Regions from separate parts of the Pseudarthrobacter sulfonivorans genome, predicted to be linked through region 4. Evidence: riboswitches for the same ligand, from Rfam matches in the RefSeq annotation. Region 4 holds a riboswitch; each other region holds the start of a gene.

Region 1 (3,796 bases), 120 kb from region 4:
GCGCCGCGCGCCGCGACCGAAGCGCCGGTCAACAACCGCGTCACGTCTGTCAAGGGTTCCACCCGCCTCGAAGCCAAGAAGCAGCGCCGCCGCGAATCCCGCGACACCGGCCGCCGCCGCACCGTCATCACCGAGGCCGAGTTCCTGGCCCGCCGCGAATCAGTTGACCGGCAGATGATCGTCCGCCAGCGCGACGACAGAATCCAGATCGGCGTCCTCGAAGACGGCGTCCTGGCCGAGCACTTTGTCTCCAAGACCCAGCAGGACTCCCTGATCGGCAACGTCTACCTCGGCAAGGTGCAGAACGTCCTGCCGTCCATGGAAGCGGCGTTCGTTGACATCGGACGCGGCCGCAACGCCGTCCTGTACGCCGGTGAAGTGAACTGGGAGGCCGTTAACCTCGAAGGCAAGCAGCGCCGGATCGAAAACGCGCTCAAGTCCGGCGACACCGTCCTGGTCCAGGTCACCAAGGATCCCGTGGGCCACAAGGGTGCACGCCTGACCAGCCAGATCTCGCTGCCCGGCCGCTACCTGGTCTACGTGCCCGGCGGCTCCATGACCGGCATCTCCCGCAAACTGCCCGACGTCGAGCGCAACCGCCTCAAGCGCATCCTCAAGGACCGCCTCCCGGAGCACGCCGGCGTCATCGTCCGCACCGCTGCCGAAGGCGCCTCGGAAGAGGAGCTCACACACGACATCAACCGGCTGCGGGCCCAGTGGGAGGGCATCGAAAGCCAGTCCACGTCCACCAAGATCCTCGCGCCGGAGCTGCTCTACGGCGAACCTGACCTCACCATCAAGGTGGTCCGTGATGTGTTCAACGAGGACTTCTCCAAGCTGATCGTCTCCGGTGAAGAGGCCTGGGACACCATCGAGGCCTACGTCACCTACGTTGCCCCGGACCTCGTGGGCCGCCTGGAAAAGTGGACCAAGGACCAGGACATCTTCGCTGCGTGGCGGATCGATGAGCAGATCCACAAGGCCCTGGAACGCAAGGTCTTCCTGCCTTCGGGCGGCTCGCTGGTCATCGACCGCACCGAAGCCATGACCGTGGTGGACGTCAACACCGGCAAATTCACCGGCAGCGGCGGCAACCTCGAGGAAACCGTCACCAAGAACAACCTCGAGGCAGCTGAAGAAGTGGTCCGGCAGCTCCGGCTCCGCGACATCGGCGGCATCATCGTCATCGACTTCATCGACATGGTCCTCGAATCCAACCGCGACCTGGTCCTCCGCCGCATGGTGGAATGCCTGGGCCGCGACCGGACCAAGCACCAAGTGGCCGAAGTGACCTCGCTGGGCCTCGTGCAGATGACGCGCAAGCGCATGGGCACCGGGCTCCTGGAAGTCTTCGGCGAGCAGTGCGAAACCTGTGCAGGCCGCGGGATCGTCACCCACGACGACCCCGTGGAACACCGCCGCGCCAACACCGTAGCCGCGGAGCACCACGTGCAGCGTGTGGACAGCCGCCCGGAAACCCAGCGCACCGATAGCGTGCGCACTGACAGCCAGCGCCCGGACAGCCAGCCGGGTGGCCGCACTGACCGGAAACGCCGCCGCGGACGGGGCGGCCAGCCGCTGGAAACGGCACCGGCAGCTCCGGTGCAGATCCACACGGTCCACCCGGAAGCCAGTGATGCCGAGCGACATGCCAAGGCGGAGGCCACGCGGGCAGCGCTTGCGAACATTGCGGCCGCAGCCCACGCTGCGCACCTGCACGACGACGAAGTGGCTCACGCATCAGCTGCCGCGGGCCGGCAGCCTGCGGCTGCGGTGCCGGCTCCGGCTGAGCGGTCCGAAACGGACTCCAACGGCCGTCCGGCCGCAGTGCTGACATTCGGCGGCGAGCAGGTTGTGCTTCCGTTCGTGGCGCACCACGATGACCAGCCGCACTCACCTGCCCTGACACTTGATCGCCTCGCGGAGGCCTTCGCGCACCTTGGCGAGCCGGCACCTGTAGCGGAAAGCAAGCCGTCGGCAGTCCAGGCAACTGAAACCCAGCCGGCAGAACCTGCCCGCCAGCAGCAGCCAGCTGTGGCGGAGAAGGATTACTCCGACCACACCGAGGAGCCCCGCGCCCGCCGTCCCCGGCGGAACCGGAGTGCCAGCCGTGCCCAGGGCGCAGCCAACGCCACGTCCGTGGAGCATCACGAAGCTGCTCCGGCGGCTGCCGCTGGGCACACCCACGCCGCCAAGGCGCCGGAGCCTGTCAAGGCTCCTGTGGCCGACAAACCGGTTGCCGCCAACGCGCCCATCATCCTGGGCGTAGGAGTTCCGGCCTCGGAGCTCTGACCAAGCAGTAGGGCAAGCCAATACAACGGCGCCCGGACGCAGCCTGTGAATCACAGGCTGCGTCCGGGCGTCCGGCGTTAAGTCGCGAGGAACGCTAGGCTGGTGACTGACACGGGGTGCCGCGCAGAGAGCCGGCTGAGATCCACACCCGTTGAACCTGTCCGGTTAGCACCGGCGAAGGGATGTCTCCTTTGGCTTCAACTTCTGTCCTTCCTCCTGCAACACCCGCGGCGGCTCTGCCGGAAACCCCAGCAACCCGGGCTGAGGTCCGGCCCGCACCAGCCCGCTCTTCTGCGGTCCGGGTGCTGCGTGACGTTCCGCGGGTGCTGTCCATTGCCGGATCGGACCCTTCAGGGGGCGCGGGCGTCCAGGCCGACCTCAAAAGCATTGCAGCCCTTGGCGGCTACGGCATGGCGGCCATCACCGCGCTGACGGTCCAAAACACCCAGGGGGTCCAGGCGGTTCACGTCCCGCCTGCGTCCTTCCTGGGCCAGCAGCTCGATGCCATCAGCGATGACATCACCATCGACGCGGTCAAGATCGGCATGCTGGGCGACGCTGCGGTGATAGGCGTGGTCCGCGACTGGCTGGAAAAGGTGCGTCCCGCCGTCGTCGTTCTTGATCCGGTCATGGTGGCCACGAGCGGCGACCGGCTGCTGCAGGAGTCTGCCGAGGCGGCCCTGCGGGAGCTGCTCCCGCTCGCGGACCTGATCACCCCCAACCTGGCCGAACTGGCCATCCTGGTGGGGGAGCCGCAGGCGAGGGAATGGCACGACGCGCTCGGGCAGGGGCAGCGGTTGTCCGCCGCGACCGGTGCCACCGTCCTGGTCAAGGGCGGCCATCTCGACGGCGGTGCGTGCCCGGATGCCCTGGTCAACGCTGCCGGGCTGCTCGCCCAGGAGGTGGTGGAAGTGAGCGGGGACAGGATCCCCACGCGCAACAGCCACGGCACCGGCTGCTCGCTGTCGTCGGCCATGGCCACGGCTCAGGCCCGGCTGGGGGACTGGGAAGCCGCATTACGGCAGGTGAAGCCCTGGCTGGTGGGCGCGCTGCAGGCCTCTGACCAACTTGAGGTGGGCGAGGGCAACGGCCCCATCAACCACTTCCACCACATGCAACAGGTTCCGGCAGCCGGCGAGTTCGCAGAGACGCTGCGCCGGGCGTCGGAGCCGGATCTTGCAGCCATCTACGGGCTGGATTTCATCCGAGACCTGGCGGCCGGCACGTTGGCTGAGGAACAGTTCGCCTATTACCTCGCCCAGGACGCCATCTACCTCAACGGCTATTCGCGGGTCCTCGCCCGGGCCAGCGCGCTGGCGCCCACGGAAGCCGCCCAGCTGTTCTGGGCAAAGTCGGCCCAGCAATGCCTTGAGGTCGAGTCCGAACTGCACCGCACGTGGCTAAGCACCAGGACAGTGGACTCTGTCCTGGGACCTGTCACCAAGTCCTACGTGGACCACCTGCTGGCGGCCTCGGCCTCCGGCAGCTACGCGGTCCTCGTGGC
Region 2 (3,796 bases), 1.6 Mb from region 4:
CGGATTGGCGTCCACCAGGTGCGTCAGGCGCAGCCGTTCCAGCAGCTCATCAACCCGCTCCTCGCCATGCCCCAGGTGCCGCGGGCCGAACATCAGTTCGTCCAGCACGCGGCCCGTCACGAACTGGTGCTCGGGTTCCTGGAAGACGGTTCCGATGCGGGAAATCAGCTGGTTGGCTTTCCATTTGAAGGGATCGATCCCGGCCCCCTCGGAAAGCTCGACGGCGGCGGACACCTTCCCCGCCACCGGCGCAAGAAGTCCGGCGAGCGTCAGCGCAAACGTTGACTTTCCGGCGCCGTTGGGCCCCGTGACGGTGAGTGCCTGGCCGGAACGGACCTGGGCCGTGATGCCCTGCTGCACCGGTACGGGCGGGATGGTCCGGAGGCCGCGGCGCCGCGGACGCTCGCGGGAGACGGCAAGGTCCTCGGCAGCCAGCAGCAGGTCACCGGAGCCTGCGGACACGCGGCGGCGGGTTGCCGGAACATACCCCGGCACCCAGACGCCCGCGCCGATCAGCATGTCCCGCGCCTCCGCAAGCACCTGGTCCGGCGGCCCGTCCAGCAGGACGGCGGACGTGGCGGCGGAACTTCCAGCGGGACCCGCCGCCGAGCCTGGCTGGAGCACCACAATCCGGTCCACCAGGTCCTTCCAGACGGACACGCGATGTTCCACCACAACGAGGGTGGCGCCGGTTTTGTCCAGGCAGCGGCCCACGGCGTCCCTGACTTCCAGCACGCCGGCGGGATCGAGGTTTGCGGTGGGCTCATCCAGCAGGATCAGCCCCGGCCGCATCGCGAGGATCCCGGCCAGCGCCAGGCGCTGCTTCTGCCCGCCCGAGAGGGCCGACGTCGGGTGGTCCAGCGCGAGCCCGGCGGCACCTGGCCCGCCGTCGGCGTCCAAACCTGACCCGCCGCCGTCGTTCAAACCGCCGCCCCCGGCACTCCGCAGCCCGACGTCGTCGAGCGCTTCATGGACGCGCCGCCAGATCTCGTCCCGCGGAACGGCGAGGTTCTCGGCGCCGAAGGCGACGTCGTCGCCCAGCCGGGAAAGGACCACCTGCGTTTCCGGATCCTGCTGCATCAGGCCCGAGCGGCCGCGCTGCCCGCGGGGCACCAAACCGTCGATCAGCAGCGAACCGGTTTCGTCGGCGTCGTCCCCTTCATCCCCCAGCACCCCTGCGAGCGCGTGCAGCAGCGTTGACTTGCCGGCGCCCGACGGGCCCAGCAGCAGCACCCGCTCGCCGGGAGCGATGTCGAGGTCGAGGCCCTGGACGGCGGGGGCGGAACGTCCCGCATGCCGCCAGCCCCAGCCACGGGCGGACACCGCGGCGGGGCGCACTCCGGATGCACCGGCGTCGGAAGCGGTCATCAGTTGAAGACGGGCTCCGACGCTGCCTTCCGGGACGCGAACGAGCTCAGCACACCGGTTCTGGCCAGGCCGCGGGTGGCGATCCAGGACAAGGCACCTGCAATCACTGCGCCGGAGATGGTGCAGAACACGATGTACGCGAGCTTGTCGCCGGGCTCGTAGGCGATGTTCCAGCCCCACGGCAGGAACGAGTCATTGAGGCCGCAGAACAGGCCCGCCCCGGCACCGGCCAGCAGCGCGGCGATGAGGTTGTACTTCTGGTGCAGGAAGGACTTGAACCGGAAGTTGCCGTACACCAGCAGGAAGAACACCAGCTCGGCGCCCAGGCCCTGCAGGAGGCCGGAGATCAGCACCGTGGCGCCGTACTGCGAGCCCATGATGAGTTCGCCGGTGGCGGCCACCGCTTCGCAGAAGAGCGCCGCGCCGGGTTTGCGGATGATGAGCATGCCCAGCACTGCCGGGATCATCCAGCCGCCGGCGATCAGGCCGGTCAGCGGGGGGTAAACGGCGTTCATGGGGGCGGAGACGATGCCGGCGCCCTGGGACCAGGCCCAGAAGATCACGCCGCCGGTGATGGCGATGAGTGCCGCCACCACGATGTCCACAACGCGCCAGGTATTGCCGGTCTTTTTGATTGCTGCAGTTGTCATTTTGGTCCTCCTGAGGAACAGGAGGGGAAAGTGCCCCGGCGTGCGGCGCTGCCGCCGTTTCCGGACACTTCGAGAACTCGACTCCCTTGCGCCGGTACTAACCGGATCAGGTTCGAGGGTCTGCGGCTGTCCGCACTCTCAGCGCCCACCTGCGGTTCCCTGGCAATGCCAGTGATGTCCGACGGCGGCGCTCCCCTGTCGTAATAAATCTGCCCTGATGGGCGTGCTCCAGTTTACACCGCGGGCGGGGTAGATTGTGGGCCATGACTGCCAACAACCCGACTGTGACTGCGTTCAATCCCGATTCGACGGTGCCCCAGCCGGCGGGGCTGCTGGAGGCCCTGATTGCCCGGGTCGAAGCCGAGATCAACGAGCTGCAGTTTCCGCATTTCAGCAAGGACGACTCCCTCAACCTCGGGCTGCTCCTGGTGGAGCTGGGCAAGAGCCGAAAGCTGCCCATCGCGATCGACATCACCAAGGGTGACCAGGTCCTGTTCCACGTGGCCCTGGACGGCGCCACCCCGGACAACGAGCACTGGGTCCGGGCGAAGCAGCGCACCGCCGCCAGGTATGAGATCCCTTCGTTGCTGGTGGGCCTCCGCGGCAGGCTGCACGGCGGTCGGATCGAGGACCACGGCTGGTTCGACGAGTCCACCTACGCCCCGCACGGCGGCTGCTTCCCGGTCTACGTCGCCGGTGTGGGTGCAGTGGCCACGGTGACGGTCTCGGGCCTGCCCCAGCAGCAGGACCACGATCTGGTGGTGGAAGCCCTGCGGGAGATTCTGGAGTCCATGCAGCCGGGTTAGGCTAAAGGAAGTCCCGGATCCGCTCACAAGGAGTTCAACGAATGAACCTGTTCATCAAGCTGCTCGGCACTGCAATCAGCCTCGGCGCCGGATTCGTCGGCACGAAGGTGGTCAATACCGTGTGGGAAAAGTCCACCGGCCGGAAGCCTCCCACCGGCAAGGACGAAGACACTCCCACCACCCTGCGCTCGGCCCTGACGTTCGCGCTCATTTCGGCCTCGGTCAGCACCATCATCCAGGTGCTCGCCAACCGCGGCACGCAGCGGGCCATCACCCGCTTCGCCAAGTCCCAGGACATCGTCTAACCCTGGCAAGCAGTCCGGCAGTGACGCTCAGTCCCGCCGGCCGCCGTCGGACGCTTCATCCCGGGATGACTCATCCCGGGCCGACTGGGCCGCCTTCTGAACCACGGCTTCGAGTTCATCGGAGCTGAGCAGCTCACGGTGCAGGTGTTTGGTCCGGTAACCGGCGCGGCCCACCATGTGGGCGGAAACCGGCACCGTCAGCAGCTGGAAGATCCAGGCCACCAGCAGCACCGGCCACACCCACCAGGTGCGCAGCTGCAGGCCGATGGCCGCCAGGAGCAGGAACAGCCCCAGCACCTGGGGCTTGGTGGCCGCGTGCATGCGGCTCAGCAGGTCCGGGAAGCGGAGCAGGCCCACGGCGGCGGCGAGCGACATAAGGGCACCCACCACCAGGAACACCGCCGACACAGTATCGATGACGTTGTCAACCACGCTGGCCTCAGGATTCATTGGCTTGCTCCCGCCGGTCGGCCACGTAGCGCGCAACGGTAACCGACCCGATGAAGCCGACCACGGACAGCGCCACCAGCAGCATCAGGTTGTTCAGGTGCCGGTTGACGGCCATGTCGATGCACAGGGCCGCACCGAGGATCGCGAGCAGGACGTCGGAGGCCAGCACCCTGTCCAGCAGCGACGGGCCGCGGGAGATCCTGATGATGGCTCCTGC
Region 3 (3,796 bases), 340 kb from region 4:
GTGTAGGCGAACACTTTGAAGCCCCGGTTAACAAGGTGTTCCGTAGCATCCACCAATTCCACGGCGTCCGGCAGCAGGGTCTGTTCGTCGGCGATGACTTCCAGCTTGATCCAGTCCGTTTCCAGCGCTTCGCGGGCGAGTTCCGCCGTCATGACCGCGTCCCGGGCGGTGAAGCAGCCGGCGGTGTTGGGCAGGATCCGGATCCCGTGGTCCACCAGGAGCTGGAAAAGGGATCCCGATTCAGCCGGCGCATAGCGCCGCATGGCCACTGTGGTCAGCTCGGTTCCGGACGCCAGGAGGGCTGCCCCCAGCCCGTCGAGGCTGGGGGCGCCACCGGTGCCCATGATGAGGCGGGAGCCGAGCTCGACGCCGTCGATGACCAGCCTGTCTGCGGCCTCGGGACGGTTATGTGTGCTGATGTTGCTGGTTACTGTCATGGTGTCAGCCTCCCTGGACTGCTGTGACCAGTTCGACGTCGTCACCTTCGGCGAGCGCCGTGACGAACCACTGGCTGCGGGGTACTACTTCGGAGTTATGGGCGACGGCGACGCCGAGTTTCTGCCCGTCTGTCGCCTGGCCGTTGGCCGCGAGGGGACGTCCAGTGATCTGGCTGATGAGGGTGGTGATGGAGGCGTCGTCCGCCACGGAATGGCGCGAGCCGTTGAGGGTGATGTTCATGCTGATTCCTTCTGTGGGTCGAGGTCCTTCGTGCGGATGTCATTGTCTGGGGACTGTATGCCGGCTACGTGGTGCTTTCCTGAAAAGCGGGCCGGGCTGAGGGCCCCCCATCGCGGGTCCGTCCGGCCATCCAGCAGGTCCCGGCAGATGGCCGCCGCCGCCGGAGCCAGCAGCACTCCGTGGCGGAAGAATCCGGTGGCAACCATCAGCCCGGCAATGTTCGCCGTGTTCCCCGTCCGTGGCGCGGAAACCGGTACGCGGCCGAGGAGAGGGGCGTTGTCCGGGGTCGCAGGCCTTGCCCGCGCTGTGCATTCCAGGAGTTCAAGCTCCGAGACGGCCGGCACCAGGACCTGGGCGTCCCGCAGCAACTGGTAGACGCCGCCCGCCGAGACAGCAGCGTCGCCCGTCCCGGCGAGCGCGTCTTCTCGCTGCGTAGCGCCGATCACCACCGTGCCGTCCTGCCGGGGAACGATGTAGACCGGCACACCATGGACCATTCCGCGGACAGTGGAGGTGAGGAGCGGGCGCAGGTGCCGCGGAACAGCCAGCCGCAGGATGTCACCGTAGACGGGCCGCAGGGGCAGGTGCAGTCCAACCGGCAGGCCATCCAGCGACGCCGCCTGCAATCCGTTGGCCACGACGGTCTCCCGAGCCTGGACAGTTCCGCCGTGGGCGAGCTTCACGCCGATGACGCGGCCGTCCTCCCAGAGCAGGGCAGCGGCACGTTGGTCAACGGCGAATCCCGCGCGGGCACCTGCCACGGCGGTTCCTGCTCCCGGTCCGTGGATGGCCAGGACTTCCTGGAGGCACGCCACGAGTTTCCGTGGATCCACCTGGTGGTCGGCGGGGATGTCCAGGGCGCAGGATATGGCCGGGCTAAGCAGGGATTCCCTCGTCCTGGCCTCACGGACAGTCAGGGGTTCCACCACCAGGCCGCTGGCCTGCTGCACAGCCCGGAGGTCCATCAGCGCCCTGCGGTCCGCAGCGTCCGCGCCGATGGCGAGGGTCGGCGTCGTCAGATATCCGGTATCGCCAGCCCCGGCCAGGGCGAGGTCGGCCGCAAAGGCAGGCCACAGGCCGGAGGATGCCAGCATCAGCTCAAGGAGGTCTTCCTCCTGGTAATGCAGTTCGCTCACAGGGGCCAACATGCCGGCGGCTGCCCAGCTGGCGCCGTTGCCGGGCGCGTCATCGATCAGCACGACGGAACGGCCGGACCGCCGGACTTCCCAGGCTATGGCGTGGCCGATGACTCCGCCGCCGATGACGGCCACGTCGGCGTGCAGGGCGGTGGCCGGGCTGGCTGGTGCAGGCTCAGGTGGGCTGCTTATTGCGGGGGGCATATGTTCCTTCCCTACGCCGGTACTAGCCGGATCAGGTCAAGCGGTCGGCTCTGACGCCCTCTCAGCCCGGCCGCTTTGTGACGGCTGCAACGGGCTCCCGCAGTACCCGCCCAGTTTAGGGGACTTAGGCTGGTTTCCATGAACGCGCAATCCTTCGCCGCTGCAGGCACGCCCTCCGCCCCCTCCCCCGCTCCCGAATCCTTGGCCGGAACAGACTCCGCCGTCGGCATTAACACCGGCCTCCCGCACAGCGCCAGGCTGTACCTGTGCACCGACGCGCGACGGGACCGCGGGGACTTTGGCGAGTTTGTGGACGCGGCGTTTGCCGGCGGCGTGGACATCATCCAGCTCCGGGACAAGGCGATCGAGGCGGCGGAGGAGCTGGAGCTGCTGGCCGTGCTTCGGGCCGCGGCCGAACGCCACGGAAAGCTGTGGGCAGTCAATGACCGTGCCGATATCGCGCTGCTGTCCGGCGCCCCCGTCTTCCACATCGGGCAGAAAGATCTGCCTGTCGCTTCCGCCCGCACGCTGCTCGGGGCACCAGCCGCGATCGGCCTTTCCACGCACACCGCCGAGCAGATCGAAGGCGCCATCCGGCTGTCCGGTGGGCTGACTGACCAAGGCGGCCTGGACTACTTCTGCGTAGGACCGGTCTGGGCCACTCCGACGAAACCGGGCCGGGCCGCCGTCGGCCTTGACCTGGTGCGGTACGCGGCCGAAGCCGTCCGCGCTGCCGGTGGCACCCAGGCCACGCTGCCCTGGTTTGCCATCGGAGGCATCGATCTCGGCAACGTGGAGCAGGTGGTGGAGGCCGGCGCCGGCAGGATTGTTGTGGTGCGTGCCATCACCGAAGCCGCGGACCCCGCAGCGGCGGCCGCGGCACTCCTGGCGGCCCTGGACGCCGGCGCATCCTGACAATCCCCCGCGTGGCGGGCGGCGGGCGTGCACGATCCGTGGAAATCGAGCTAACCTGATTTTCGTGTCACATCATAGGTTGGCCCCCAATGTCCACGAGCAGACGAACGACCTCGCGGCGGCGCTGAGCGCCCTGCGGACCGAGCTGGAACTGCCGGGACCCTACCCGGCGGAGGCGGTCCGGGACGCGGAAGCGGCGGTGGCCGCACACGAGTTGCCGGGTGCTGACCTGACGGAAGTGGCTTTCCTCACTATCGATCCGGCGTCGTCCACTGATCTGGACCAGGCGCTGTTCATCGAGCGTGCGGGCACTGGCTACAGGGTGCTATACGCCATCGCTGACGTGCCGTCCTTTGTCCGCCCCGGCGGCGGACTGGACGCAGAGACCCGGCGCCGCGGCCAGACGTTCTACGCCCCTGACGGCCGTATCCCGCTGCACCCGGAAGTCATTAGCGAAGGGGCAGGCAGCCTTCTGGCCGGCCAGCTGTGTTCCGCCTATGTCTGGGAGTTCGGGCTGGACGACGCCGCGCAGGTCTCCACTGTGAGCGTCCAGAGGGCCACCATCCGCAGCCGGGCCAAGCTGAGCTACAAGGGAGCCCAGGCCGAACTCGACGCCGGGACGGCCGGCCCTGTCCTGCAGCTCCTGAAGGAAGTGGGCCTCAAGCGCGTTGAACTGGAGCGGCAGCGTGGCGGCGCCAGCCTGAACATGCCCGAGCAGGAAATCGTGCAGCTGCCCGACGGCGGCTACCGGATTGCCGCGGCGCCGCAGCTTCCGGTGGAGGACTGGAACGCCCAGATCTCCCTGATGACGGGGATGGCGGCGGCAAACCTGATGCTGGCGGGAGAAGTGGGCATCCTGCGAA
Region 4 (3,796 bases):
CGGTCTTGTGGTGAAAGCACTCCGGCCCCTCCACCGTTGCTGGTGGAAGGGCCGGAGCAAAAAACTGATGTTGCCGAGCGCTTAGCGGCGGCGGTCGGTGTCGACGACGTCGACCCTGACCGGCTCGCCGTCTGCCAGTGCCGCCACAACGGTGCGCAATGCCCGTGCGGTGCGGCCCTGGCGGCCGATCACCCGTCCCAGGTCATCCTGATGAACACGAACCTCGAGGGTGTCCCCACGGCGGTTGTTCTTCGAGCTGACCTTGACATCTTCCGGCGAATCAACGATTCCCCGGACGAGGTGTTCGAGCGCTTCTGCCAGCAATCTACTCAGCCTCGGTGGTCTCTGCCTCGGCCGGGGCCTCGGCTGCGTCAGACTGCTTCGACTTCTTGGTGATGGCTTCCGGGATGATCACGGAACCCTTTTCCGGGGCAACAAAGGCAGCCTTCGGAGCTTTGGTCTTCAGGGTGCCTTCCTGGCCCGGCAGGCCCTTGAACTTCTGCCAATCACCGGTGATCTTCAGGATCGCGGCAACCTGCTCGGACGGCTGTGCGCCGACGCCGAGCCAGTACTGGGCACGGTCCGTGTCCACCTCGATGTATGAGGGCTCTTCGGTGGGGTGGTACTTGCCGATCTCTTCGATGGCACGGCCGTCACGCTTGGAGCGTGCGTCCATGACGACGATGCGGTAGTACGGTGCGCGCATCTTGCCAAAGCGCTTAAGGCGAATCTTTACGGCCACTTTTGTGGTCACTCCTGTTTCAGAAAAGGGGTGAACCGACGTTCTGCACCCGTGGGGCGGGCCATACTTGAGGGTTCGAAGGACAGGATCCGGACGCGGAGAGAGGGGCCACGCAGATCGAGTACCTGTTTATTGTGCCAGATCAGCGTCCGGATTTCGACTTGACACGTCGGGGTGGGGCAGCCGGGCGGACCCGGCGGGCCACGGCCGGCCTACGACGACCAGACATACACGCCGGTGCGTGCGGCGTCATCGACGGAGTTGGCAAGCTCAGCGAACTGCTGGACATACGTCCGGGCCTCGGCTGCGCCGAACGGCATGTCATCCTGGGCGGCCCACTTTTCAGCGACGTCGTCCAGGACATTGCCTTCGCCTTCAGTCTCGTAGCTGAGCAGGTCGGCGAGCGCACGCACCATGGCCCGCGGGACCCCGAGGAGGGAATCACTGGCCACGTCAACCATGGCCAGTTCGTAGTCCGCGCCACCGGCGTGCACCGCAACGCCGGCAAGATCGCCAAGCTGCTCGATTTCGAAATCGCTGATTCCGGGAATCCGCAGGGCCTGGCCCGCCGGGGAGCCGCCCGCATCCAGGACGTCCGCCCGCTTCAGTGCGGCATTGTGAGTGGAAACAAAAATTTCAGTGAAGCCCATGGGAACAGCCCTCATTCCGTCGACGGTGCGGCCTGGAAGGGCAGCAGCAAGTGCCGCCCCGGCCGTTCAGAATCAGCCTAGTACAAGGCCGGCCGCACATTTGGCATCCGCACTCAGCGGACGGCGACACGGATATTGTTGCGCCACGGGTCCTCGAAGCGAAGCTCGGCGCCCGTGTGGTGCGAGGCCACACCGGCGACCTTCAGGCGGTCGGCGAGCGCTCCGACGTCGTCCCCGGAAGGGACCTCGATGAGCACTTCGCCGAGGCCCAGGGTGTTCTTGCGGGGACCGGCTCCGCGGCTGTTCCAGACGTTCATGGCCATGTGGTGGTGATACCGGCCCGCAGAGACAAACAGCGCCTGCCCGTGCCAGCCGGCGGTCTTTTCGAAGCCCAGCGTGCCCACGTAGAAATCGTGCGCTGACTGGACGTCGCCCACCTGGAGGTGGACGTGGCCCACGCCGGCTTCGCTGGCCCGCTGGCCGGCCACGGATTCCTGGGTCAGGTGCTGCTCGAGGTAGCGCTGCGGCGGCAGTGCCAGGCTGTCCATCACTACATCCTTCCCGTTCCAGGACCAGTTTTCGCGGGGCCTGTCCCAGTACAGTTCGATGCCGTTGCCTTCCGGGTCATTGAAGTAGAAGGCCTCGCTGACGAGGTGGTCGGCGCTGCCGGTGAAGGATCGGGGTTCGTACTGGGCGGCGGTGGCTACTGTGGCGGCCAGCGAAGCCCGGTCGTCAAACAGCAGTGCGGTGTGGAACAGCCCGGCCTCTCCCCTGCCCGGCAGATGCAAGGACGGAGCGGCCGCGAGATGGACCAGCGGGCGTTGAAGGCGGCCAAGATAGACGCCGCCGTCCTGTTCCGCGACGACCTCCAGGCCGAGCGCACGCTGGTAGTAGTCGGTCATCAGCTTCATGTCGCCCACCTTGAGCATCACCGTGCCCATGGAGAGGTCGGCAGGAAGGAGATCCCGGCTGGTGGCTTCTGCAGTCATTTGAACACTCCCGGTCCGTTGGCCTTCGGATGGAAGGCGGCTATGGCTCCAATTTACTTGAAGCTTCAATTTAATTCAAGTGGCGGAGCAGACAGATTGCGACCGCGTACCCGTGATTGCTGTCACCAGGCCACGCTCGGACTGTGGTAGCTTCAACTTGACCACACGGGAGCCCTTGCAGGGGCTGAGATCGGGCTGACGCAGCCTGCGACCGTTGAACCTGTCCGGGTAATGCCGGCGAAGGAAGTGAGTATTCATTGAATACACAAGAAACACAGCTGATCCCTGCCAAAAATGAAGCCGACGTGGATCAAACGCTCCAGCCTGAAACCCAGTCACTGAAGTCCCACTCGCTGGCGTTTGTCACCGATGAGGCCACCGGGATCCGGGTTCCCGTGACCGAGATCGCCCTCGAACCGTCGCCAAACGGCGCGCCGAACGGGCCTTTCCGGACCTACCGCACGGCGGGACCGGGCAGCGATCCGGTGGTGGGCCTCAACCCGTTCCGCTCAGAGTGGATCGCCGCCCGCGGAGACACCGAGCCCTACAGCGGCCGGGAGCGGAACCTGCTCGACGACGGCAAGTCGGCCGTGCGCCGCGGCGCAGCCTCTGCGGAGTGGAAGGGCGCGCAGCCGGTGCCCCGCCGCGCCGTCGGCGGCCGGACCGTCACCCAGATGCACTACGCGCGGCAGGGTGTCATCACCCCCGAGATGCAGTTCATCGCCCTCCGTGAGAATTGCGACGTGGAACTGGTCCGCAGCGAGGTGGCGGCTGGCCGGGCCATCATCCCCAACAACATCAACCACCCGGAATCCGAACCGATGATTATCGGCAAGGCCTTCCTGGTGAAGATCAATGCCAACATCGGCAACTCGGCCGTGACCAGCTCCATCGCCGAGGAAGTGGACAAACTCCAGTGGGCCACGCAGTGGGGCGCAGACACGGTGATGGACCTGTCCACCGGCGATGACATCCACACCACCCGGGAATGGCTCATCCGCAACTCTCCCGTGCCCATCGGGACGGTGCCCATCTACCAGGCGCTGGAGAAGGTCAACGGCGAGGCCAACGCCCTGACGTGGGAGATCTACCGGGACACGGTCATTGAGCAGTGCGAGCAGGGCGTGGACTACATGACCATCCACGCCGGCGTGCTGCTGCGTTACGTGCCGCTGACGGCCAACCGCGTCACCGGCATCGTCTCCCGGGGCGGCGCGATCATGGCCGGCTGGTGCCTGGCCCACCACCAGGAGAACTTCCTGTACACGCACTTCGACGAGTTGTGCGGGATCTTCGCCAAGTACGACGTCGCGTTCTCCCTGGGCGACGGACTGCGCCCGGGAGCGACGGCGGACGCCAACGACGCCGCCCAGTTCGCCGAGCTGGACACGCTGGCCGAACTGACCCAGCGGGCG

What was found. Region 4 has a riboswitch for thiamine pyrophosphate ahead of thiC (phosphomethylpyrimidine synthase ThiC). Riboswitches for the same ligand answer to the same signal wherever they lie in the genome.
Region 1: it holds a riboswitch for thiamine pyrophosphate, as region 4 does, so the genes downstream of both, AU252_RS20020 (bifunctional hydroxymethylpyrimidine kinase/phosphomethylpyrimidine kinase) here and thiC (phosphomethylpyrimidine synthase ThiC) in region 4, are expected to answer to the same signal.
Region 2: it holds a riboswitch for thiamine pyrophosphate, as region 4 does, so the genes downstream of both, AU252_RS11710 (ECF transporter S component) here and thiC (phosphomethylpyrimidine synthase ThiC) in region 4, are expected to answer to the same signal.
Region 3: it holds a riboswitch for thiamine pyrophosphate, as region 4 does, so the genes downstream of both, thiO (glycine oxidase ThiO) here and thiC (phosphomethylpyrimidine synthase ThiC) in region 4, are expected to answer to the same signal.

Annotation. Positions count from the first base shown of each region.
Region 1 covers NZ_CP013747.1:4,391,995-4,395,790, forward strand. The annotation lists gene AU252_RS20015 (Rne/Rng family ribonuclease) at 1-2,292, shown strand, start outside; TPP riboswitch at 2,395-2,492, shown strand; gene AU252_RS20020 (bifunctional hydroxymethylpyrimidine kinase/phosphomethylpyrimidine kinase) at 2,475-3,796, shown strand, end outside.
Region 2 covers NZ_CP013747.1:2,625,314-2,629,109, reverse strand. The annotation lists gene AU252_RS11715 (ABC transporter ATP-binding protein) at 1-1,368, opposite strand, end outside; gene AU252_RS11710 (ECF transporter S component) at 1,368-2,018, opposite strand; TPP riboswitch at 2,084-2,225, opposite strand; gene AU252_RS11705 (heme-degrading domain-containing protein) at 2,282-2,824, shown strand; gene AU252_RS11700 (DUF4235 domain-containing protein) at 2,866-3,129, shown strand; gene mnhG (monovalent cation/H(+) antiporter subunit G) at 3,157-3,579, opposite strand; gene AU252_RS11690 (monovalent cation/H+ antiporter complex subunit F) at 3,569-3,796, opposite strand, start outside.
Region 3 covers NZ_CP013747.1:3,930,682-3,934,477, reverse strand. The annotation lists gene AU252_RS17875 (thiazole synthase) at 1-437, opposite strand, end outside; gene thiS (sulfur carrier protein ThiS) at 442-678, opposite strand; gene thiO (glycine oxidase ThiO) at 675-2,018, opposite strand; TPP riboswitch at 2,009-2,129, opposite strand; gene thiE (thiamine phosphate synthase) at 2,157-2,933, shown strand; gene AU252_RS17855 (RNB domain-containing ribonuclease) at 2,998-3,796, shown strand, end outside.
Region 4 covers NZ_CP013747.1:4,271,286-4,275,081, reverse strand. The annotation lists gene AU252_RS19395 (RNA-binding protein) at 82-324, opposite strand; gene rpsP (30S ribosomal protein S16) at 326-742, opposite strand; gene AU252_RS19385 (hypothetical protein) at 955-1,392, opposite strand; gene AU252_RS19380 (VOC family protein) at 1,506-2,381, opposite strand; TPP riboswitch at 2,537-2,644, shown strand; gene thiC (phosphomethylpyrimidine synthase ThiC) at 2,639-3,796, shown strand, end outside.